Regions from separate parts of the Bacillus sp. OTU2372 genome, predicted to be linked through region 1. Evidence: predicted binding sites of a transcription regulator. Region 1 holds the regulator's gene; each other region holds the start of a gene.

The links. Region 1 encodes Rex, which represses fermentation and respiration genes when NADH is low (regulators of the CRP and FNR family bind a similar motif). Its sites were predicted from a motif close to TTGTGAAATATTTCACAA; they were not measured.
Region 2: AAHB15_RS00845 (TIGR04053 family radical SAM/SPASM domain-containing protein) is a predicted target of Rex. The motif match lies at 2,186-2,203, and genes of this name have one in related genera.
Region 3: AAHB15_RS10950 (cytochrome c3 family protein) is a predicted target of Rex. The motif match lies at 1,768-1,785, and genes of this name have one in related genera.
Region 4: AAHB15_RS25075 (DUF1858 domain-containing protein) is a predicted target of Rex. The motif match lies at 2,099-2,116, and genes of this name have one in related genera.

What each region holds. Positions count from the first base shown of each region.
Region 1 is NZ_JASATK010000027.1:51,077-56,985, reverse strand. Features, by position in the region: gene tsaB (tRNA (adenosine(37)-N6)-threonylcarbamoyltransferase complex dimerization subunit type 1 TsaB) at 1-250, shown strand, start outside; gene rimI (ribosomal protein S18-alanine N-acetyltransferase) at 263-712, shown strand; gene tsaD (tRNA (adenosine(37)-N6)-threonylcarbamoyltransferase complex transferase subunit TsaD) at 709-1,731, shown strand; gene AAHB15_RS25785 (ABC-F family ATP-binding cassette domain-containing protein) at 2,017-3,936, opposite strand; gene moaC (cyclic pyranopterin monophosphate synthase MoaC) at 4,214-4,711, shown strand; gene AAHB15_RS25775 (redox-sensing transcriptional repressor Rex) at 4,747-5,400, shown strand; gene AAHB15_RS25770 (YhbD family protein) at 5,507-5,909, shown strand, end outside.
Region 2 is NZ_JASATK010000001.1:155,753-161,661, forward strand. Features, by position in the region: gene AAHB15_RS00830 (Cof-type HAD-IIB family hydrolase) at 1-606, opposite strand, end outside; gene AAHB15_RS00835 (metal-sulfur cluster assembly factor) at 914-1,222, shown strand; gene AAHB15_RS00840 (DsrE family protein) at 1,233-1,571, shown strand; gene AAHB15_RS00845 (TIGR04053 family radical SAM/SPASM domain-containing protein) at 2,284-3,411, shown strand; gene AAHB15_RS00850 (Crp/Fnr family transcriptional regulator) at 3,461-4,159, opposite strand; gene moaA (GTP 3',8-cyclase MoaA) at 4,479-5,495, shown strand; gene ric (iron-sulfur cluster repair di-iron protein) at 5,564-5,909, opposite strand, start outside.
Region 3 is NZ_JASATK010000005.1:35,303-41,211, reverse strand. Features, by position in the region: gene AAHB15_RS10955 (cytochrome c3 family protein) at 1-225, opposite strand, end outside; gene AAHB15_RS10950 (cytochrome c3 family protein) at 252-1,664, opposite strand; gene secA (preprotein translocase subunit SecA) at 2,187-4,697, shown strand; gene hpf (ribosome hibernation-promoting factor, HPF/YfiA family) at 5,126-5,674, opposite strand.
Region 4 is NZ_JASATK010000025.1:10,529-16,437, forward strand. Features, by position in the region: gene AAHB15_RS25065 (hypothetical protein) at 1-246, opposite strand, end outside; gene AAHB15_RS25070 (DUF438 domain-containing protein) at 508-1,737, opposite strand; gene AAHB15_RS25075 (DUF1858 domain-containing protein) at 1,751-1,978, opposite strand; gene AAHB15_RS25080 (hypothetical protein) at 2,376-2,849, shown strand; cyclic di-AMP (ydaO/yuaA leader) riboswitch at 3,047-3,182, shown strand; gene AAHB15_RS25085 (APC family permease) at 3,387-5,210, shown strand; gene AAHB15_RS25090 (cupin domain-containing protein) at 5,538-5,909, shown strand, end outside.

The DNA of each region.
Region 1 (5,909 bases):
AGAAATGGACAAACCTATTCTTTTTGTCGGAAATGATTTACCGATTCATAAAGCTAAGATAGATGAAATATTGGGAGAAAAAGCGATTTATGCCAGTAAACTTGAGCACAATCCTCGCCCAGCAGAGCTGGCTGGGTTAGGGCAGGATAAACCAGGGGAAGATTTACATTCCTTTGTTCCAAATTATATTCGCTTGGCCGAAGCTGAAGCGAAATGGCTGGAGGCAAAAGGGAAAATTCTAAATGGATAGGGTTAGAGATAAATGGTAGATTCTTATGTTTTTCGTTTAATGAGGGAAGAGGACATCGATCAGGTATTAGAAGTTGAGCATGCCTCTTTTACCACACCATGGAGTCGAGAGGCATTTTTTAATGAAATACACAATAATAAATTTGCCGTCTATATCGTCCTAGAGGAAAGTGATAAAATCATCGGCTATTGTGGCACATGGATAGTAATTGATGAAGCACATGTAACCAATATAGCGATCCTTCCGGAATATAGAGGGAAGAAACTAGGCGAAGCTTTGTTAACAAAACTAATATCAACCGCCCGTGAAATGGGAGCAAAGAGTATGACACTTGAAGTCCGTGTGACCAATCATGTCGCTCAATCCCTTTACCGGAAATTTGGTTTTCACAACGGCGGGATTCGAAAAAATTATTATTCCGATAATCAGGAAGATGCACTAATTATGTGGGTGAACTTATGAAAAAAGATTTATGGATTTTAGGGATTGAAACAAGCTGTGACGAAACAGCCGTAGCGATAATAAAAAATGGCCGTGAGATTGCGGCAAATGTGGTAGCTTCGCAAATTGAGAGTCATAAAAGATTTGGCGGGGTTGTACCTGAAATAGCCTCTCGTCATCATGTTGAACAAATAACCATAGTAATCGAGGAAGCATTGCGTCAAGCAAATCTAACTTTTTCAGCAATAGATGCCATTGCGGTAACAGAAGGCCCAGGCTTAGTAGGGGCGCTGTTAATTGGGGTAAATGCGGCCAAAGCCCTTGCGTTTGCCCATAATAAGCCACTTGTCCCTGTACATCATATCGCAGGTCATATATACGCAAACAGACTTGTGACAGAATTGAAATTTCCACTTCTAGCCCTCGTTGTTTCTGGCGGGCATACAGAGATTGTTTATATGAAGGAGCATGGTCACTTTGAGGTGATTGGTGAAACAAGGGACGACGCTGCAGGTGAAGCATACGATAAGGTTGCAAGAACCCTGAATATGCCTTATCCGGGCGGACCGCATATTGACCGTCTAGCACATGAAGGAAAACCAACAATTGACTTACCAAGGGCTTGGCTTGAAGAAGGCTCGTACGATTTTAGTTTTAGCGGACTAAAGTCAGCAGTTATTAACACTGTGCACAACGCAGAGCAGCGTGGTGAGACGATTGCCCCTGAGGACTTGGCAGCGAGCTTTCAAGAAAGTGTCATTGAAGTGCTTGTGAAAAAGACAGAGAGGGCTGTTTCAGAGTATAAAGTGAAACAGCTATTAGTAGCTGGTGGTGTTGCAGCGAACAAGGGATTAAGAAAGGCTTTGGAACAAACCTTTTCAAAACATCCTGAGGTTGAATTGGTCATACCCCCACTTTTATTATGTACGGATAATGCAGCGATGATTGCTGCTGCCGGCAGTGTCATGTTTGAAAAAGGGATCAGGGCTGGATTGAACCTTAATGCCAACCCTGGACTTGATATCGAATTATATAATTAGTCCTTCCGAATGGAAGGGCTTTTTCAATGTTTCAAAAAATGACTTTCATGCAGTGAAATTAAAAAACCTGTGGATAAAGTTTTCAGAAAAGTAAATAAAGAATTCACAATTTGTGGATAGATATCAACAATCTGTTGATAATGTGGATAAAATCGGGGATAACTGTGAATAATGTGGAAAACTTCGATGAATGTTTATATCAATACTATCTAAGATGTGAGTAACCTTGTGGACAACTGAATTTATTGTATAAAAAAAACCGGGAAAATACTCCCGGTTTCGACATTATTCGGCAAGTGCAGCCCATTCATCCATTAACTGCTCAAGTTCATTTTTTGCTTGTTCATTCTGTATATTTAGTTCTAATACCTTTTCATGATCTTGAAAAACCTCTGGGTCACATAACTGTTGCTCAAACTCTAGAATCTGCTCCTCAAGTTCCTCAATTCGCAGTTCCACTTCTTCTAATCTTCTTTTCCGCTGGCGTTCAAGTTTTTTACTCTCTTTATCCTGTTGATAACTATTTTTTTCTGTGGACTCCTTTTCAGCTGTTTTCTTAGCAGATTCACTTTGAGCGAGTGCTGCTAGTTCTTCCTGCTCGAGTTTCTTTTCAACATAATAATCATAATCTCCCAAATACTCTAAGCTACCCTTAGGACTCAGCTCCAACACTTTTGTAGCAATTCGGTTAATGAAATATCGATCGTGTGAGACAAAAAGGATGGTGCCAGGATAGTCAATTAACGCATTTTCAAGCACTTCTTTGCTGTCGAGGTCCAGGTGGTTTGTCGGCTCGTCCAAAATAAGTAAATTGGCTTTTTCAAGCATGAGCTTGGCAAGTGCAAGCCGTGCCTTTTCACCTCCGCTTAAGGTGGAAACAATTTTCAAAACATCATCACCGGAAAATAGGAAATTACCTAAAACCGTACGTATTTCCTTTTCACTTTTTAAAGGATAATCATCCCATAGTTCATTTAACACTCGTTTGTTAGAAGTTAATTCTGCTTGTTCCTGATCGTAATATCCAAGAGCTAAATTGGTTCCATAGCGAACAGAGCCATCTAGTGCAGGCAGTTTCTTGATAATCGTTTTGAGGAGAGTAGATTTTCCAATCCCATTTGGACCGACTAAGGCAATACTTTCCCCTCTATAGGCACGAAACGAAATATCCTCTGATACCTTTTTACCTTCATAGCCCACAGCCAGGGATTCTACCGTTAATACATCGTTGCCGCTTTGTTTTTCAATCTCAAAGGTGAAAGTGGCTGATTTCTCATCTCCAAGCGGGCGATCCATTATCTCCATTTTTTCAAGCTTTTTTCGACGGCTTTGGGCGCGCTTTGTCGTCGAGGCCCTAGCAAGATTTCGTTGGATAAAATCTTGCAGATTAGCCACCTCTTGCTGTTGTTTCTCGTATAGTTTCATATCACGCTCATAATTGGCTGCTTTTTGGTCAAGGTAGGCGCTATAGTTGCCTGTAAACCGTTGAATTTGTTTCCTTGATACTTCGTAAACCTGCGTCACGACTTTATCTAAGAAATAACGGTCATGGGAAACAATTAAAATCGCACCATTATACCCCTGCAAATATTGCTCCAGCCAGGAAAGGGTATCGATGTCAAGATGGTTAGTTGGCTCGTCCAATATCAAAATATCAGGTCTTGTTAATAATAGTTTTCCTAAGGCCAGACGGGTTTTTTGTCCTCCGCTTAAAGAGGCAATCATCAGGGAATTATCATGAAAGTTTAAACCAGAGAGAACAGAGCGTATTTCTGCCTCATATTGATAGCCGCCTTGTTCCTTAAATCTCACCTGGAGCAGATCATATTCTTTTAAAATGCGCTCGTATTTGGCACTGTTTTCAAAAATAGTAGGATCAGCCATTTGTTCTTCGAGCTTGCGAAGCGATTTTTCCATTAATCGAAGTGGTTCGAAAACGGTTAACATCTCATCCCAAATCGACAAATTGGATTCAAGGCCGGTATTTTGCGCTAAATAACCGATTGTTACATCTTTTGGTTTAATGATCTCTCCGCCATCGTGGGACAGGTGTCCGGCAATAATCTTTAATAACGTTGATTTTCCCGCACCATTTCGTCCGACAAGGGCCACACGGTCGCGGGTTTGTAATTCAAGCTTTATATTCGATAAAATAAGCTCAGCGCCATAATATTTTTGCAGCTGGTTCACTTGTAGTAAAATCATTTTAAATCACCTCTATTAACAACAAAACGTAAAATAGGATTACGTCAGATCTTTTATAAAAAACGGCTGTATTCGATTTCATTTGTTTAGTGAAAAACTTCACTAAGTTTCAGCTTTCAAAATTACCTACCATACAAATAGTGTACCTTATAAGCGTAATGACAGCAATAAAGAGTAATCGATGGCACTTTTTTCAAGAAAAATGTATATTTCGCTCAAAGTTTCACACACATAGTGTTAAAAATAGTGTATTATTTTTTTGTAGGAGGATTTTTTTATGGCAGAATTTACGCACTTTAATGAAGAAGGCAGAGCTAAAATGGTTGATGTCAGCGACAAACCCGAAACGGCACGCACGGCTCTTGCTCAATCGAGTATTATCGTAAGTGAAGAAATATATCAAAAAATAACGAACCATGAAATGAAAAAAGGTGATGTCTTAGCTGTCGCACAAGTTGCAGCGGTAATGGCAGCGAAAAAGACTTGGGATATTATTCCCATGTGTCACCCGATTCCATTAACAGGGGTCAATATATCCTTCTCATGGGAACAGAATCAAAATGGAAGCTATCAGTTGCATATTGCTGCAGCCGTTAAAACAAAAGGGAATACAGGTGTTGAAATGGAAGCGCTCACAGCTGCATCAGCATGCGCTTTAACCGTTTATGATATGTGCAAAGCAGTAGATAAAGGTATGATCATTGGACCAACTTACTTAGTTGAGAAAACGGGCGGAAAAAATGGGGACTTCAAAAGAACCGAACAAGTTAAATAATATTATCAAATTTTTATAATGGGGTGTGGGAGATTATGAGTAATGAAACGATGAAGATACCACAGGCGACAGCAAAACGGCTGCCCCTCTATTATCGATTTTTAAAAAATCTGCATACTTCAGGTAAACAAAGAGTTTCGTCTGCAGAACTAAGTGAAGCGGTAAAGGTAGACAGTGCGACAATCCGCCGAGACTTTTCCTATTTTGGGGCCTTGGGGAAAAAGGGATATGGCTACAATGTCAACTATTTGTTGACCTTTTTCCGTAAGACACTTGATCAAGATGAATTAACAAAGGTTGCGTTAATTGGGGTTGGGAATCTAGGTACTGCCTTTTTAAATTATAATTTCTTAAAAAACAATAATACAAAAATTGAAGTTGCCTTTGATGTCGATCCGGCAAAAGAGGGAACAAAAATTCGTGAAGTTCCGGTTTATCCGATGGATGATCTCGAAAAAGTGCTCTTAGAGGAAAAAATATCTGTTGTCATTCTAACGGTTCCAGCACCTGTTGCCCAAGTGATTACCGACAGGCTGGCAAAAGCTGAAGTGAGAGGGATCTTAAATTTCACTCCAGCACGATTAAATGTCCCTTCATCGATCAGGGTTCATCACATCGACTTGGCAGTGGAACTGCAGTCTTTAGTTTACTTCTTAAAGCATTACCCAACAGAAGAAATAGAGGAATAATGATAAAAGGGTGTTTCACTTACAAAAATTAGTGAAACACTTTTTTTATCACTTTACTAGCATAACAGTGTTATGTTACACTGTTTTCAGAAAGGGGTTATCTAAAATGAGCGACGATTTAATTTCTAAGAAGGAGCTACTGGAACTTGCCGGTATCTCTTATGGGCAGCTCTACCGATGGAAACGGAAAGATCTTATCCCCGAAGAGTGGTTTATCCGAAAATCCACCTTTACTGGACAGGAAACGTTCTTTCCAAAAGAAAAGGTTTTAGAGCGGATTAATAAAATCCAGACCATGAAGGATAATTTGTCTTTGGATGAATTAGCAGATATGTTTTCACCTAATATTAGTGATTTAGAGCTGGAAAAGGACGATCTTATAAAACGCAACATTGTTTCACCACCTGTAATGGATATCTATTTGGAAATGGATAAGGGCGGTCATCAGTTTACCTTTTCAAGAATGCTCGAAGTTTATGTATTAGAGAAACTTTTACAATCGGGTGAAA
Region 2 (5,909 bases), on a different contig from region 1:
TTTTTTCAGACCAACGGCCTTATTCAAACCACTTCTAATAATTTCAATTACATGCCATGGTGCTGCCCAACTGCGCTGTTCAATGACTTCGGCATGAATAGCCGATAAGTGATCGCGAATTTTCTGAAGCTGATCTTCTTCTGTATGAATAAGCAAACTTGTTGGTGAATCAGTTAAATAGTTCGCTAAATCTCCTGTAGTAATCCTAGGGTTACCGTAGTTAAAAATCTCTAAAAGCTTTTCATCATGATAATGGAAATAAACATCATCCATTACCTCAGCAATAATATTGTGAAATTGAAAGCTTCTACATGCATCTACAATGTCTTTTGCTACCTTAACATCGAGCGGCTCATGATAGAAACCCCAATTTTGGTCAAGCGGATGATGTGTAAATGCTCCATTAAAATTAACAATTGGGGTATCCAATTTTAATTCGTGATAATACATTTCACTAGAACGGTATGGCCTACCTGTTGCAATCATTACGATATGACCTTCTGCTTTTGCTTTTTCAATCACTTCCTTATTTCTAAAGGAAATGGTTTTATCATCTTTTAACAATGTCCCATCTAAGTCTAATGCAATTAAATGTTTCTCCGCCACGTGGACACCTTCTTTTTTAAAAATTTAATCAATAATGCGTTGGTTTAGAAAAAATTTATTCAACATGATACACTACTTATGAGTTTCATTTGAAAAATGAGGATAAATATTCCTATAATTACTATGTTAACAATTTAATAGCCAAACTGTAAAAAAATTCACACCAACTTGTTGTTAAAAAAGATATACTTGTTTTACTTAATTGCTTTAGGTTAAAGTTTACCATAAGTGAATAGGTGAGCCAAAAGCAGTGCAAGGTAGTTTTAAGAGTTTATCTAAAAAAGGTGAAATTAAGGAGTGTTACCATATGAATGAAGAATTAAAAGATAATATAATGGGCGCATTAGAGCTTGTTATCGACCCCGAGTTGGGAGTAGATATCGTGAATTTAGGCTTAGTATATGATGTTGATATGAACGAAGAGGGATTGGTTACTGTAACCATGACTTTAACTGCAATGGGTTGTCCGCTGGCTGGTACCATTGTTGATCAAGTAAAACGATCATTGGCAGATATTCCTGAAATTAAAGATACGGATGTTAATATTGTTTGGAATCCACCATGGAACAAAGATATGATGTCACGCTACGCAAAAATTGCCTTAGGAATCCGTTAAAGGTATAGATATGAAAAATAAAGTTATTTTGGTAAGCTCTAATCAACTTGGCAGGGGCGACCAATCAATTGGTGAAAATATTCTGGAAACTTTTTTCACGCTCCTTAAGCAAAAGGAAGAACTTCCTGTGGCTGTTTTTTGTATGAACAGCGGTGTGTTAACGATGACAGAGGAATCATTTGTTTCCGTCCATTTGCAGGAACTAGAGGAAAAAGGTGTCGATATTTTAGCATGTAAAACTTGTGCGGACCACTATGAGGCAGCGGATCGTTTAGTGGTCGGAAAAATTAGTGGTATGGCAGACTTTGTAGATTTAGCATCTAAGTATAATGTCTTAACTATATCTTAAACAGTAGATAATATAGTGGGTAGGAGAAACACACGGTATTCTTCAGGAATATATCGTGTGTTTTTTGTTGTTATCCTACCTGTGGGTTCATATAGATTGGATTAACTGGCACAATTCCTAAAATTTAGGCTCATTTAGACAGTCGCAGCTGGAAATTTGCTAAGTGAGTCCGAATGGATGATATTGTTATCCGCAAGTTGGAGTTGCTTTCCGCAAGTTGGAGTTGCTTTCCGCAAGTTGGAGTTGCTTTCCGCAAGTTGGAGTTGCTTTCCGCAAGTTGGAGTTGCTTGCCGCAAGTTGGAGTTGCCTTCCGCAAGTTGGAGTTGCTTATCCGCAAAAAGGGGTAGGCTATCCGCAAAAAGGGATAGGCTATCCGCAAGTGGCGGCCTCATATCCGCAAGTAAATTTGCATTTCGCAAATAGGAGTTGCTTATCCGCAAAAAAGGGTAGGCTATCCGCAAGTGGCGGCCTCATATCCGCAAGTAAATTCGCATTTCGCCAAATAGGAGTTGCTTATCCGCAAAAAGGGATAGGCTATCCGCAAGTTGTAGCCTCATATCAGCAAGTTAATATACTTTATTTTCGTCACAAAAGATACACATATCATTTCCCTCATGTGAGATAGTTCACTTTTTTATAATATAAACAACATTATAATACAGTTAATCAATGCTGTTTGAATTTAAAATAGCAGATTGAGGGGGAGTTTTAAGTGTCTTTTAATCGTGATTTTAATAAAGATCCGTTTATTGTAATCTGGGAACTAACACGTGCCTGTCAGCTAAAATGTTTGCATTGCCGTGCAGATGCCCAGTATACACGCGATCCACGTGAACTAACTTTTGAAGAAGGTAAAAATTTAATCGATCAAATATATAATATGAATAACCCTATCTTGGTCTTTACAGGCGGAGACCCTTTAATGAGAGAGGATATCTTTGATATTGCTAAATATGCAGTCCAAAAGGGAGTCCGTGTATCCATGACTCCAAGTGCCACTCCAAATGTAACAAAAGAAGCAATCGAAAAAGCAAAAGAGGTGGGACTGTCACGCTGGGCCTTTAGCATTGATGGACCTACTGCAGAGATACATGATCATTTTCGCGGAACGGCAGGTTCATTTGATTTAACAATGGAACGAATTAAGTACCTGCATGAGCTCGAAATTCCTATTCAGATAAATACTGTCATTTCAAGATATAATGTTGAATACTTGGAAGAAATGGCTAAAATGGTTGAGGATTTGAATTGTGTACTTTGGAGTGTCTTTTTCCTCGTACCAACAGGCCGAGGCCAAGTAACAGATATGATATCACCTGTGGAGCATGAAAAGGTATTGAGGTGGCTGTATGACCTAAGCAAGCGTGTGACTTTCGATATCAAAACCACTGAGGCTATGCACTACCGCCGGGTCGTCATACAGCAAAAAATGCGTGAAGCGCATACACAGACGGATGAAATTGATTATTTAAGTGCTCTGACTGAAAAAGGCCTAACAGGTTCGATTGATGGACTTGGACGCGCCCCTAAAGGTGTAAATGACGGGAACGGCTTTGTGTTTATATCACATATTGGCGATGTCTATCCAAGTGGACTTTTACCAGTAAAAGCAGGGAATGTCAGGGAAACGCCATTAGCAGAAATTTATCGGGAATCCCCTATCTTCAAGGCTTTAAGAAATCCAGATGGATTTAAAGGAAAGTGCGGCGTGTGTGAGTTCCGTTATGTTTGCGGCGGTTCAAGGTCAAGAGCCTATGCAATGACAGGAGATTACCTTGAGAGTGAACCATTCTGTGTTTATATTCCTAAAGCATTAAGAGAAAAAAAGGAACAAAGATAAACTATAAAACAAGAGGCTGCCTCATAACAGAGACAGCCTTGAAATTAGTCTATTCAATATTGCAATATACTGCAGAACAGTTTTCACAGCCAATTTCATCCTTTAAATATTGCAAATCTAAGATGGAGATTTTGCCTTTTTTAATAGAGATTTTTTTATCTCGTTTTAATTCACTTAAAATTCGATTTGTACTTTCGCGGGATGTACCGCAAAAATTAGCAAGCTCTTGATTGGTTAGAGGTAGATCAATTAAAATTTCCTGAGCCCTTTGTATGCCATAACTATTGGACATCCTGATTAAGGTTGAGAATAAGGCACCGCGTTTGCCGTTCAAAACGAGATCACGGAATTTGGTTTGAGTTTTACGGAAATGGTCACTCATCCATTTCATAAATTCAAACGCAAGCTTACTGTTTTGAAAAATTTCACTTTCAATAATATCTTTATTAATGGCGACAATTTCGCCTTCTTCAAGTACTTTTGCACTTAGTAAATATCTAGGATTATCTGTGAATAAGGTTAATTCTCCGCAAATATCGTTTGCTCCGCAAATTCTTAAGGAAAGTTCACGGCCGTCGGATGTAATTTTACTGATTTGAATTTTACCGGAGAGAATAATGTAAAGCTCTTCTGCCACCATTCCTTCTTGAAAAAGAAAAGTTCCTCTTTCACTTTTAAATTTCCGATCAGCAAATGTAAGTAATTCTTTTATTTCAATTGAATGAGTTGGTTTCATTGGCAAAGTCATTTCTTTCACCTCTTAGTTATTTATAAACGAGTCTAATTCCGTATTTTTAGTTTGTAATCTAATTTTAACTGATGACTGGTTCATAAAACGGAGTAAACCATGACAATATAGTGAAAACCTAAGTGATTTATAAAATATTTGAACTTGTATGAAATTGTAGAACATCTTTTCCAAAACAACCGTTTATTCAATTAGAAACATCTGTTAAGATTAGAATAAATAAAATGTTTGTTAATAGTGAATAAAATAACAGTCTTTTCCTTGTAATCCTGTTACACTTATCAAATAAGCTTCCTTTAATATAATGGAGTTGATGTAAATGGAAAAAACCATTATTAAAGATAAATTAAACAGACCTTTACATGACTTACGAATTTCAGTCATTGACCGATGCAACTTTCGTTGTCAGTACTGTATGCCTGCAGAGAAATTCGGACCTGATTTTGAATTTCTTCCTAGAAGTGCATTATTAACCTATGAGGAAATAGAACGGCTGGGAAAAATATTCGTCCAATTAGGTGTTGAGAAAATACGTCTGACTGGTGGTGAACCACTCCTTCGTAAGGATTTGCCTCTTCTTGTAGAAAAGCTTTCAGCAATCGAAGGGCTTAGTGATATCGGGTTAACAACAAATGGAGTGTTGCTGCCGAAATTGGCCAATGACTTAAAGGCAGCTGGTCTTAAAAGAGTAAATGTCAGCCTTGATACGTTAAACGATGAATTGTTCGGTCAGATTAATGGACGTGGAGTTGGGACCGCCCCCGTGTTGGAAGGCATAGAGGCAGCTAAACAGGCTGGTCTCGGGGTCAAAATCAATATGGTTGTTAAAAAGGGCTTAAATGATACAGAAATTATCCCAATGGCGGAATATTGTAAAAAACATAGCCTGGAATTGCGTTATATTGAATTTATGGATGTGGGATCAACAAATGGCTGGAAAATGGATGATGTAGTGACAAAAAAGCAGATTTATCATTTGCTCAAGGAACATTTCGAGCTCGAACCAGTTGGTCCTGCATACTTTGGTGAGGTAGCCAAGCTCTATAAATATACAGATAAGGATGTTAATGTCGGTTTTATTACGTCTGTTTCTGAGTCATTCTGCTCCAGCTGTACTCGGTCAAGACTGTCTGCAAATGGACAACTTTTCACCTGCTTGTTTAATGGCAATGGTCATGATATTCGAAATTTCATGAGAAATGGAGCAACGGATGAGCAAATAACCGAGCGGATTACGGCGATATGGAATGGCCGGGATGACAGATATTCAGATAAAAGAACAGCGGAAACCAATAAAAATCGTAAAAAAATTGAAATGTCCTATATTGGCGGATAACTCTCTTTTAAAAAGAGGGTTATTTTTTTACAAAAAAACAACCCGCTGTGTAAGCGGGTTGACTTCAATTAGCTTGAAAATCTTGGGAATAAAATGTTGTTTTCAAGATGCACATGCATAAAGGTTAAGCCTTCCAATGCTTCTAAACGGGCATAAACTAAACGGTAAGTACCACAGGCATCTGCAGGAAGGGCAAAGTCAGAGGTAACTGCTCGGATTTTTCGTAAAATTTCTCCTGCATGGTCATGTTCTTTTTCAAGCTCGACAATCATCTTGATGGTTTCCTCAGGATTTGGAGCAGTACCATCCGCAAGCTGCTTAATAAGTGGGAACACAATTTCTTCTTCTTTTGCCATATGCTCAAGCAGTTCCTTTTTAAACTCATAAAAAAGCTCATTCATTTTAATAAGTTCG
Region 3 (5,909 bases), on a different contig from region 1:
ACTAGTACATTCAACCTCGCTGTGTGTGGAAGCTTTCCACGTATAATACTCAGGTTTCATCTCATGGCAGGATGAGCATACCTTTGAGCTAGAGGTTGTTTCTAGTCCGAAAAATCCTGCAAAGGACAATAGGACTAGGAACAACAGTGTTAAAGTTGCAATTTTAATTAATTTATACCTGAATTTTGGAGGGGTCGGCAGCTCTTGATTGTGCTCCTCTTCCATAAAAGCGACCCTCCTTTGTGATTTAATTAGTTATTTACTGCAGACTTAAAGCCGGTTCTATGACAATATTGGCAATAAACATCTGTAGCTGCTTTTGGAGTCGTTGAACCTGCGACAGGTTTTTGATTATCATGGCAAACGAAGCATTCTGATTTTTGCTCTGCTGTTAATGCCTTTTTAGCGTGTCCTGTTAACCATTGATTGCTTTCACCGTGTCCAGATGGGCGGTCAGAATGGCAGGCGCTGCAGAACTTATTAATCCGTGCTTGCTCTTTAACCACATTTAAGTTTGGCACGTATTTTGTTTTCGTCTCTTTCATTTTCAGTAGTGAAATAATATCTTCTTTCGGAATTTCTCTTACCCACTTAGAATCTTGGTGACAGTTCACACACTTATCTACTTGTTGAATCGCTGTCTTTCCATGATTTCCATTCCAGCCTTCCACTTTGTGGCTCTTCGGCACCTTGACCTTTTTATGACAAGTTTGGCAGGCCATAGACAGCTTAACGTCATTTTGCTGCTTACCAATGGCCTGAAGGATGATGTCTTGTGTTTTTTGATCGTGCTCCGCTAATGTAGCTGCATCTTTTTCATTGCTGGCTGTTTCTGATTTTTCAGTTTCAGTAGCAGCTGTTGCAGTTGTCGCTTCACCTGATGATGCATTTTTGTTTTCCTCAAGTTTCTTCTCTACCTCTTCAGGGTTTGCCGGTACGTTGTATGAAGCTTCCTTCCAAGGTTTAACACCGTTATTTACTTGGTCATGACAATTAATACAGGTACCCATGTTAGGTCTCAAGTATTTTTCTTCCATTAACTTTTCGGCACTTGCCTGTGTCCAATCACCGCGAACATCTTCTGTATTGATTCCTCGAGAGGCCATTTTCGCGTGAACGACACCAGAGTGACAGGTAATACAAGGGATGCCCTCCTCAATATGGCCTTTGTGATTAACCTTTAAGTCTCCTGAGGCGGTAACCAGACGGTTTTTAGAGTGACATTGTAAACAGTTCTGACTTGAAACTGCTTCTTCTTCAGTTTGAACAATTTGTGTTGGTACTCCTGTTACGTGATAGTAAACTTCTTTCAAAGACTTCATTTTGTGTGTCAGCATATTAACCGTACCTGGTTTAATGTGACATTGAACACAGGAAATCTGGTTGTGGGCACTAGCTGTATAAGATGTATATTCCGGCTGCATTTCATGGCAGCTTGAACAGAATGACGGTGAATTGGTAAAGGAAAGCACCCCATATCCTCCACCGAAAATAACTATACAACCAACTAGTGAAACGAATAATAACTTCCATCTATTAACTGGGTTCTTCCAGTCAATGGCCCTGAACTTTTGCCAAAGTTTTCGTATTGGGCCCGTCTTTTTTCTTTTTTCTCTAGATTCGGGATCTGTTTCTCTATTTTTCTTTTTCCCCCAAATGGCCACATAACTCACCCTTCCCATTTCGGACTTTTTATCTATTTATTTTCCATATTAACCTCTCTAAAGGTAGTATCTATCATTGCAAGAGTATATTCCAATGTACAATTTGTGAATATTTTTTCACACTTTCCAAGGTTGCATTTACACCTAAAAACAACATAAAAATGTTGTTATTGTGGGGTTTAATTAATACTAACGTTGTGGTGTTAATTGATAAAACTATGTATTTTTATACATTAATAATAAAATTTATGCGTAATTTATTCATCATTAGGTATCCTTCCTTTTCCTTTCAGCTAAAAGCCATCAGTCTGTCATAATTGACAGAAAATCGAATCCTTGGCACTGCTTTATTAGTAGTTCGATGACAGATAATATATAATAGTAGAATCACCATTTTTACACTGTTTTTAACATTGTTGTCACTGTAATGAGTAAATGGTAAGATGAAAAGGAAAATTATCGAACATTTTGACATGAATTTTTTTTGTGAATTAGTCTCAGATAAAGGAGCGTTCATCAGGTATGGGGATTTTAAATAAAGTATTTGATTTGAACAAACGCGAACTAAAGCGGTTAGACAAGCTGGCTGCCAAGATTGACGAGCTTGCAACCGAAACAGAAAGATTAACAGATGATCAGCTTCGCGAAAAAACAGAAGAATTTAAAGTGCGCTATCAAAAAGGCGAAACACTTGATGATTTGCTTGTAGAAGCATTTGCGGTTGTCCGTGAAGGCGCCCGCCGTGTACTTGGCTTATATCCATACCACGTTCAGTTAATGGGTGGTATTTCTCTACATGAAGGTAACATTTCCGAGATGAAGACTGGTGAAGGTAAAACCTTAACAGCGACAATGCCGGTTTACTTAAATGCCATTTCTGGCAAGGGTGTTCACGTTGTTACCGTCAACGAATACTTGGCTAGCCGTGACGCCACGGAAATGGGTCAGTTATACGAATTTTTAGGGCTTACTGTTGGCTTGAACCTTAACAGTATGGATAGTGAAGAAAAGCAGGCTGCCTATGCTGCTGATATTACCTATGGAACCAACAACGAATTTGGCTTTGACTATCTTCGTGACAATATGGTCCTTTATAAAGAGCAAAAGGTTCAGCGCCCGCTTTTTTATGCGGTCATTGACGAAGTTGACTCCATTTTAATTGACGAAGCCCGTACACCTTTGATTATCTCAGGTTCAGCGCAAAAATCAGCTGTCCTCTATATCCAAGCCAATGCGTTTGTAAGGACACTGACAAAAGATGTGGATTACACTTATGATGAGAAAACGAAGGGCGTTATGCTCACAGAAGAAGGGATTAGTAAATCGGAAAAAGCATTTGGTATTGAAAACCTCTTTGATATGGCGCATGTTACCTTAAACCATCATATTAATCAGGCATTAAAAGCGAATGTCAGCATGCACCTTGATGTCGACTATGTCGTGCAAGACGGCGAAATTGTCATCGTTGACCAATTTACTGGCCGTTTGATGAAAGGGCGCCGTTATAGCGAAGGCCTGCATCAGGCGATTGAAGCAAAAGAGGGCCTTGAAGTTCAAAATGAAAGCATGACAATGGCAACAATTACGTTCCAAAACTACTTCCGTATGTATGAAAAATTAGCTGGGATGACCGGTACAGCGAAAACGGAAGAAGAAGAATTCCGTAACATCTATAATATGAATGTTATTGTGATCCCAACGAACCGGCCAATCGCCCGTGATGACCGTGCCGATTTAATTTACGCTACTATGGACGGCAAATTCCGTGCAGTTGTCGAGGATATTTCAGAACGCCATCAAAAAGGACAACCTGTCTTGGTTGGTACAGTGGCAATTGAAACATCAGAATTGATTTCCAACTATTTATCCAAGAAACGGATTCCACATAATGTCTTGAATGCGAAAAACCATGAACGTGAAGCGGAAATCATCGCTGAAGCAGGTCATAAAGGTGCGGTTACGATTGCAACCAACATGGCCGGCCGTGGTACGGATATTAAGCTTGGTGAAGGTGTCATCGAACTAGGCGGTCTTGCTGTAATTGGTACCGAGCGTCACGAAAGCCGGCGGATTGATAACCAGCTCCGTGGACGTTCTGGGCGTCAAGGGGACCCTGGTATTACCCAGTTCTACTTATCAATGGAAGACGAATTGATGCGCCGCTTTGGCTCTGACAATATGAAAGCCATGATGCAAAGACTTGGTATGGATGATACCCAGCCAATTCAAAGTAAAATGGTCTCCCGTGCTGTTGAATCTGCACAAAAACGGGTTGAGGGGAACAACTTCGATGCCCGTAAACAGCTTTTACAATATGACGATGTTCTTCGTCAGCAGCGTGAGATTATTTACTCACAGCGTGATGAAGTATTAGAATCTGAAGACCTGCGCGAGATCGTTCAGAAGATGATTCTCAATTCGATACAGCGTAATGTGGAGGTCCATGCCCCTCGCCATGAGGATGAGGAAGACTGGGATCTTCAAGCGATTATCGAATATGTGCAGGCCACACTTCTTCATGAAGGTGATATGACGCTAGATGACCTAAAAGGCAAAGAGCCGGAAGAGATGGTTGAAACAATTTTTGCAAAAGTCAGGGAGCGTTATGAGGAAAAAGAACAGATTCTCTTCCCTGAACAAATGCGTGAATTTGAGAAGGTTGTCACCCTAAGAGCGGTTGACTCTAAGTGGACAGACCATATTGATGCGATGGATCAGCTTCGTCAAGGAATTCATTTGCGTGCATACGGACAAATTGATCCGCTTCGTGAATACCAGCATGAAGGTTTCGCGATGTTTGAAGCAATGATTCAATCGATTGAAGATGAAACAGCGATGTATATTATGAAGGCAGAAATTCGCAATAACCTTGAGCGTCAAGAGGTTGCTAAAGGTCAAGCGGTGAATCCGAAGGAAGACGGCGAACCTGTGAAGCAGAAGCCAAAAGTGAAGCAGCTTGATGTCGGACGTAATGCTCCATGTATCTGCGGCAGCGGTAAGAAGTACAAGAACTGCTGTGGTGCGGGGAAATAATAAGAAAAGCGGAAGCGCCTTGAACAGGAAAAAAAGTAGTTCATTTTTTTCCTAGGAGCGCAAGGCTACAGACGAGCCTTCTTGACGGATTGGCTTATGATCCCGAGCCCCTAGGCGCTGCAGCTGGACACTCCTCAAAGATTTTTATAATTTCTTATTTTTATTAGAGGCCAGCAATATGGTGCTGGCCTTTTTGTTTTCTTAAACACCATCAATCCCCAAACTTTTTCACAATTATCCACAAACTGCATAAAGTATAATTAACTCCTGTGGTTAATGTGTATAACTATTCAGAATTTTGTGGATAAATATAATTCTAAAGAGTTATCCCCATGTGGATAACTCTTTAGTTCTTTTGCAAGTTTTAGTTTACTCGAGAATTTACTATAATCAAAAAACTGCTCCAGTGACTGGAGCAGTTTTTTTGATTATTGTGCCTCAATTAAGCCGTAGCGGCCATCTTTACGCTTGTAAACAACATTCGTACGGTTAGTATCTGAATTTGTGAAGACATAGAAGCTGTGGCCAAGCATATTCATTTGCAGGATCGCTTCTTCACTGTCCATAGGTTTCAAATCAAAACGCTTCGTCCGGACTAATTCAAGATCTTCTTCATCATAATCGTGAGTTTCAGAGCTTTCAGGTGCTGCAAAAGTGAAAGATGGTTCCCCTTTTTCACGGAATTTACGGTTTACTTTTGTTTTATGTTTGCGAATTTGACGCTCAAGTTTGTCAGTGATTAAATCAATCGCCGCATACATATCAACGTTTGTTTCTTCAGCACGTAACACTAATTGCTGCAGTGGAATAGTGACTTCTACTTTTGAAGATTTATCTTGATTGAATCTTAGATTCACATTTACCTTTGCATCAGGTGCTTCAGTAAAATAACGCTCTAATTTGGAGATTTTCTTTTCAACATACTCTCTAATTGCTGGAGTAACCTCAATGTTTTCGCCACGTACGTTGTATTTCATGTGGACTCCTCCTTTTGTTAAGGCTATGTAAATACAATTCTATTTTACCCTATCAGATTCCTGCTAAAACAGAACTAAAATTTTGTCGAATTATTGACAAAAACAATAGGGAAATAGTGACAATAGTGGTTACATTGGTTGACTTTAATAGGTTGCTTTAACTAAAATGAATAGTTATTCATATATTTATTTTATTATTATTAAGAAAGATTAGGCACTAAAATGCCCAGGAATT
Region 4 (5,909 bases), on a different contig from region 1:
ATCATCAATATGTATCTTAGCATCTGAAGTGACTTTGTTTGCAGAAAAAATGATTTCCGTTCCGTTATCATTTTTACCATAGTAATGGTTATCCTTAAACTTCGTTATTTTGTATTCTATGGTAGTGTACTTGTTGGTGCCATCGCTTTTTATGCTTGTGTTGTTAACCGGAGCCGAAGCTTGATATTTAACTAATACTAATAAAATTGCTAAAAGTATGACAAGGATGATGACTTTTTTTAGCATGTTACTCAACCTCCTTCTTAGTATTTTAAAAGTTAAAGGAGGAAAGTAAATCCTTCTTTCATCCTTAAGTCATTATTCCTATAAGCTATATATGAAAAATACGGTTTTGAAAGTTGGTCAGTCTTGATGAAAAGATGGGTCTCTCCATTAAATCATTTTCTTAGAATGAACATTAATGATCAAATAAAAAAACTGGCTCAAAAGGTGTCGATTCCCCGTTTTTTGAGTCAGTTTCCTTTTGTTATTTAATATTTATTTAAGTTAATTCAGAATACGTTTTTCACTTTGAATTTCCTGAATCGTGCTAATATTTTGCGTGAATTCAAGCGTTCCTACATATCCACCTGTTTCATCCCTGACAGCAAAGTAACGGATGTACACGTATTTATCTTTAAATTTAATATAAAAATCTTCACCATCTTTGATACCTGCTTTAAATTCTTGTAATAATTGTTCAACTACATGAACACTCTTTGGTGGATGACAGTTTTGAACCGTTCTGCCAATAACCGCTTTGGTACGAGCAAAGATTCTTTCTTTACCGTGCGAGAAATAGCGAACAACATCATCTTGGTCGATAAAGGTAATATCAACAGGCAAGTGATTTAGCATAAGTTCAAGCTGTTTAAGCGATAGAATACCTGTTTCCAACCGAATATATCCTTCGGTTAGCGCATTCTCTTCAATCTGTTTTCGTTCAGGCTTCCATACACCTGCCGGTTCGGTTAAGCAGAAACCAATTTCATCACTCTCATGAGCAATTTTCACCCATTCGTCTTCCGTTAAGGTTTGCAATGCCATTGGAAATAAGATGTTTTCCTCTTTAAAGATCATTTCACTGACTTCTCGGATGACAAAATATAAGGCATCGATTACGGATTGTTTATCTCCGTTATAGTTGGTTATTTTCTCTTTTGCCTCTTTTATGGCGGCTCGGATTCCGTCATCCACTCCCCACATCACTTGAGTAGGGCCCATGATTCCGTACTTTTCTAGGTAAGGGAAGAGTAGATTCTCTTTCCTGCTGTAATGTTTGTCGATGTCTAGTAATAGATTTAAATCTTCTAGTAACTTAAACTTGTTTTCCTCAGTGTCTGCTTTTTCGAAACGCTCGAAATGGAGCTGCAGTTTAAAGTTTACCAACCTATCAATCTCTTTATTTTCTAATTTAAAGGTATGGATGGGGTGCCCAGGATGCTCTTCGGGCTTATCGGAACGGTGTATTTCCTCGATAGAACCTTTAAAAATCGCCGTATGAACTGAGCATAGACGCTGCACTTCTGCGACCGGAATTCCTTCTTCCTCCATCAGTGCTTGTTCTAATTTAGAAATCTCTGCCACAGAAATGTTACCTGCAGCTTCTTCAAAACGAGCCTTTACTTCCCCGACACTTTTGCCGTTGTGCAGGTCTTTAATAATCTCTTTTAAAACCGCTTGCCGCTCAGATTGGGTAATAGTTTCTTTTTCACGGTTATTGATGATTTCACTCATGATTCATTCTCCTCTATTGGTTGATTGTAAATCCATTCTTTTCAAAGGTCTCAATCACTTTTTCTAATGGTATTCCTTTCATACGGCATCCATTTGGCAATGTCATAACACGTCCGGCCGTTTTTAGCATATTAGGATTTGTTATATTCTCAAAACCAAGTTCCTTCATAATCAGGATGATTTCGGGGTACTCGGTACATAATTGATAAACGGGTAGTTGAATATTCAATACTTTTGACATTGTTTTCACTCCTTGAAAGAGGGTGATAACTCTTCTCAATAGGAATATAACACAGGTATACATTTAAAATTGTGATTGGAATCACAAACAAAATAATAAATGAGCGCAGTTGTTAAAATTATGTGAATTTCTTCAGCAAACTGATACATATTGAGGGAAAGTAAGAGAAGAATATTCCCCTGTAAATCTTCTACACGTGTTGATGTTCCAAATTGTATTTTTTATCAAATTCTAATGCATGATACGTACTTAATTCGAATGTGACATGCGTTTATTTCATACAAATAAATAAATCTTGAAAATTCCCCCAGCATTTACAAAATTGTTGTTCCACGACCAATTTCAAATTTTTATGAGAATGAGAAGGGTGCAAGTATAAAATAGGAGGGGGCTTAGTATGAAATTCACGATACAGTATATTCCTCTTAGTAAAATCAAACCTGATGTATCGATGAAAATCACAGAACACATTAAAAAACTTCAGAGGTTAATGTGGGATTGTATGTTTGTGTTGGTTGTCAGAAAAAATAAGAAGGATGGCAGTTACATTATTGTTAGCGGTCAAGATCGATTTGAGTCCATAAAAAAACATACCAAAAACATTTATGCACCTTGTATAGTTGATAAAAGTAATTCCCCTCGAATGGTATCGTGGCTTCATCGTATACGAAACAAACAACCCCTAGATGATTTTCCGTTATTCCCCCCTAGCTGGTCCATTGTTCGATCCTTTTTGAAACAAGAGCCCCGTTTTAAAAATCTATCGCGTTCCGAACAAATTAGAGTCTTACTTATTGCGGCACGATACAAGAAAACTGTGATATGTGCTATGAAGACCACAGTGGCGGATATTATAAGAAGTTACAAATAATAGGAGAATATTAATATAAAAATAAAGAGCCACAAGAAATAATAACTTGTGGCTTTAATCGTCCCTTTTTCTCTTCTTTTGCTCCAATCTATCCAGTGTGGTGGCTGTTGTTTTTATTTCGGACAATATAAATTCCATCTCCTCATTATCCCTTTACAATTTACCTTATTGGGAGTATTATCTTGTACATAAGAAAAATAAAATAACTGCCAAATCCCATAAGGGAACGGAGGACCCAATTTTTTGGGGTTAATTCTACATTTGTAGAAGGGATGTTTTCTTCTTCGCCATCCTACCCGTCAGCTAACTTCGTCGGCTAAAGCGAAGGAGGTCAAGAGACCACCTTTTTTAAAGGTGCTTTTTTTGTTTTTTTCAAAAAAGGCTTCTTTAATATTGTGGTCTTTTTATTTTTTCTAAGAATTTAAAAGATTGATAGTTTGGGGGTGTATATAAGTACAAAAAGGGAATAAATTATCAAAATCTCAAAAACACAACGATCAAATGTTTATAGACCGCAACTTTCAGGAGGAAATAACCATGACATTTAAAAGACTTCTTTTTGGCAGACCTTTAAAATCCAGTGAAGTAGATGCAGAAAAAATGCCAATATGGAAGGCATTACCGATTCTTTCATCGGATGCCCTGTCCTCAGTTGCTTATGGGACCGAAATGATTTTGCTTGAACTTGCCACAGTGGGTGCGTTTGCCTTTTCCTTTTCACTGCCGATCGCGATGGCTATTATTCTTTTAATTAGTATTCTGATTGTGAGTTACAGACAAGTGATTGATGCCTATCCGCAAGGTGGGGGAGCGTATATGGTTGCCAAAGAAAACCTTGGTATGATGTGGGGGCGATTAGCTGGCGTTTCCCTGTTGATTGACTATACCTTAACCGTTGCGGTTTCCATCTCAGCTGGAGTTTTAGCGATTACGTCAGCGTTTCCTGCTGGGTTGCCATATATCGTACCCATTGGAATCATCTTTATTTGGTTTATGGTTTGGATGAACCTAAGAGGGACATCAGAATCTGGTAACGTGTTCGCCTTACCTACTTATTTATTTATAGTTTGTATGCTGATATTGGTTGGAAAAGGGCTATTCGACTGGTTAACTAACAATGTCCAAGCGGAACACCAGGTCTCTATTCCAACAGCCATACCATCAGGATTAACTTGGTTTGTGCTATTAAAGGCTTTTTCATCAGGTTGTTCTGCTGTTACTGGTGTTGAGGCTATTTCTAATGCTGTACCAAACTTCCGAGACCCAGCCCAGCGAAGCGCCAAAAGGACTATGCTTACACTTGGTGTGTTATTAGCCGTTATTTTTGGCGGGGTTACAATCCTTTCCCAAGCCTATGACATTCACCCAGACTCAACAGGGACAAAAACCGTTCTATCTATGGTTGCAGAGGACGCATTCGGACGAGGAGTAATTTATTATATTATCCAAATTTCGACCATGATGATCTTAACCTTAGCAGCAAATACAAGTTTTAATGGCTTTCCAATATTGGCTTCTATCATGGCACAGGACAATAATATGCCTCGAATGTTTAGCAATAGAGGAGACCGTTTAGCCTTCAACCACGGAATCATCACGCTTGGAGTATTAGCGAGTATTTTATTAATTGTTTTTGGCGGCAGAACTGAAAGCTTAATCCCCCTTTATGCAATTGGTGTTTTCCTATCCTTTACAATGGCACAAGTAGGTCTGGTTATTAAGTGGCGTAAAGAGAAGTCACAAGGATGGAAACGGAAAGCAATTATTAATGGTATAGGAGCTCTTGTGACATTCTTTGTTGTCATTATCTTCAGTCTTACTAAGTTTGAAGAAGGGGCCTGGATCGTCGTATTCATCACCCCTATATTACTTTGGGTGATCACGAAGATTAATAAACATTATAAAAATGTTGCTAAACAATTAAATGTTGACTTAGCCGAGCCGATTCTAACAACTGATACTGTGATCATTATTCCTGTTGCCGGTATTCATAAGGTAGTTGTCTCTACAATCGGATATGCAAAAGCTCTTACGCCGAATGTGGTTGCTTTTTATGTTGCTTTTTCACCTGAAGCTGCCAAAGAAATGGAGGATAAATGGGCGCAATGGAATCCAGGTGTAAGATTAGTTGTTGTTGTATCCCGTTATCGTACCGTCATAAAACCTTTAATTGAATTTGTAGGACGTATTGAATATCATTTGGGAGAAAAAAAGAGAGTAACTGTGTTATTACCTGAATTTTTTACAAGCAAGTGGTGGCATCGTTTATTACACAACCAATCAGCTTTTCGTATCAGGGCAACGCTTTTTGCACGAAAGGACGTCGTTGTTGCAACTGTTCCATTTCGTTTGAATGATTAATATAGAGTGTCCATTAAAGTCCAATGATGATTTCATTGGATTTTTCATTTGTCTGTCTATTTCATTGACAAAAAGGAAAAATTCTGAACTAGCTTATCCACTTCTTTTCGTCATTCATATCGTTCATTTGTCTTTGTTCCGGCAATTAAAAAAGAAAGAAGAATATTTCAAACATGGCTGCTTCGTTAGCTAATTAGGACAAGGGCATCAGAAAACGGCAAATGGTTGTCCGAATGCGGAGGGGGATTGGGTTAGGCGCATCTAAAAGAACTCCATCACGACTGAGTCATATAATATGTTTGAATGACTGTGAAGGGGATGAGGAAAATGTATCAGGGCCCTATAGCATACCCATACTACGTTAATACACAAACATATAACTCAAACTTTATACCAAGAACTCAACAAGGAAACCATCAAGAGGTATGTGAAGCGATTCTTGCTGGAATCAAAGGGAAAGCTTCTGTAATTGATTTTTATAGTCGATTAATCAATATAGCACCAGATTTAACGCAAAAAAATGACATTCTTCATGTTTTAGATGATGAAAAAGTACACTTACAGCAATTTACCAATATATATTTCATGCTTACTGGAAGGCAGCCTGAGTACCAAATTGAAAAAATACCTTTTCATTCTTATCAAGAAGGTTTAAAAAAGGCTTATGAAGCTGAATTATCGAAGTATCAAGAATATCAG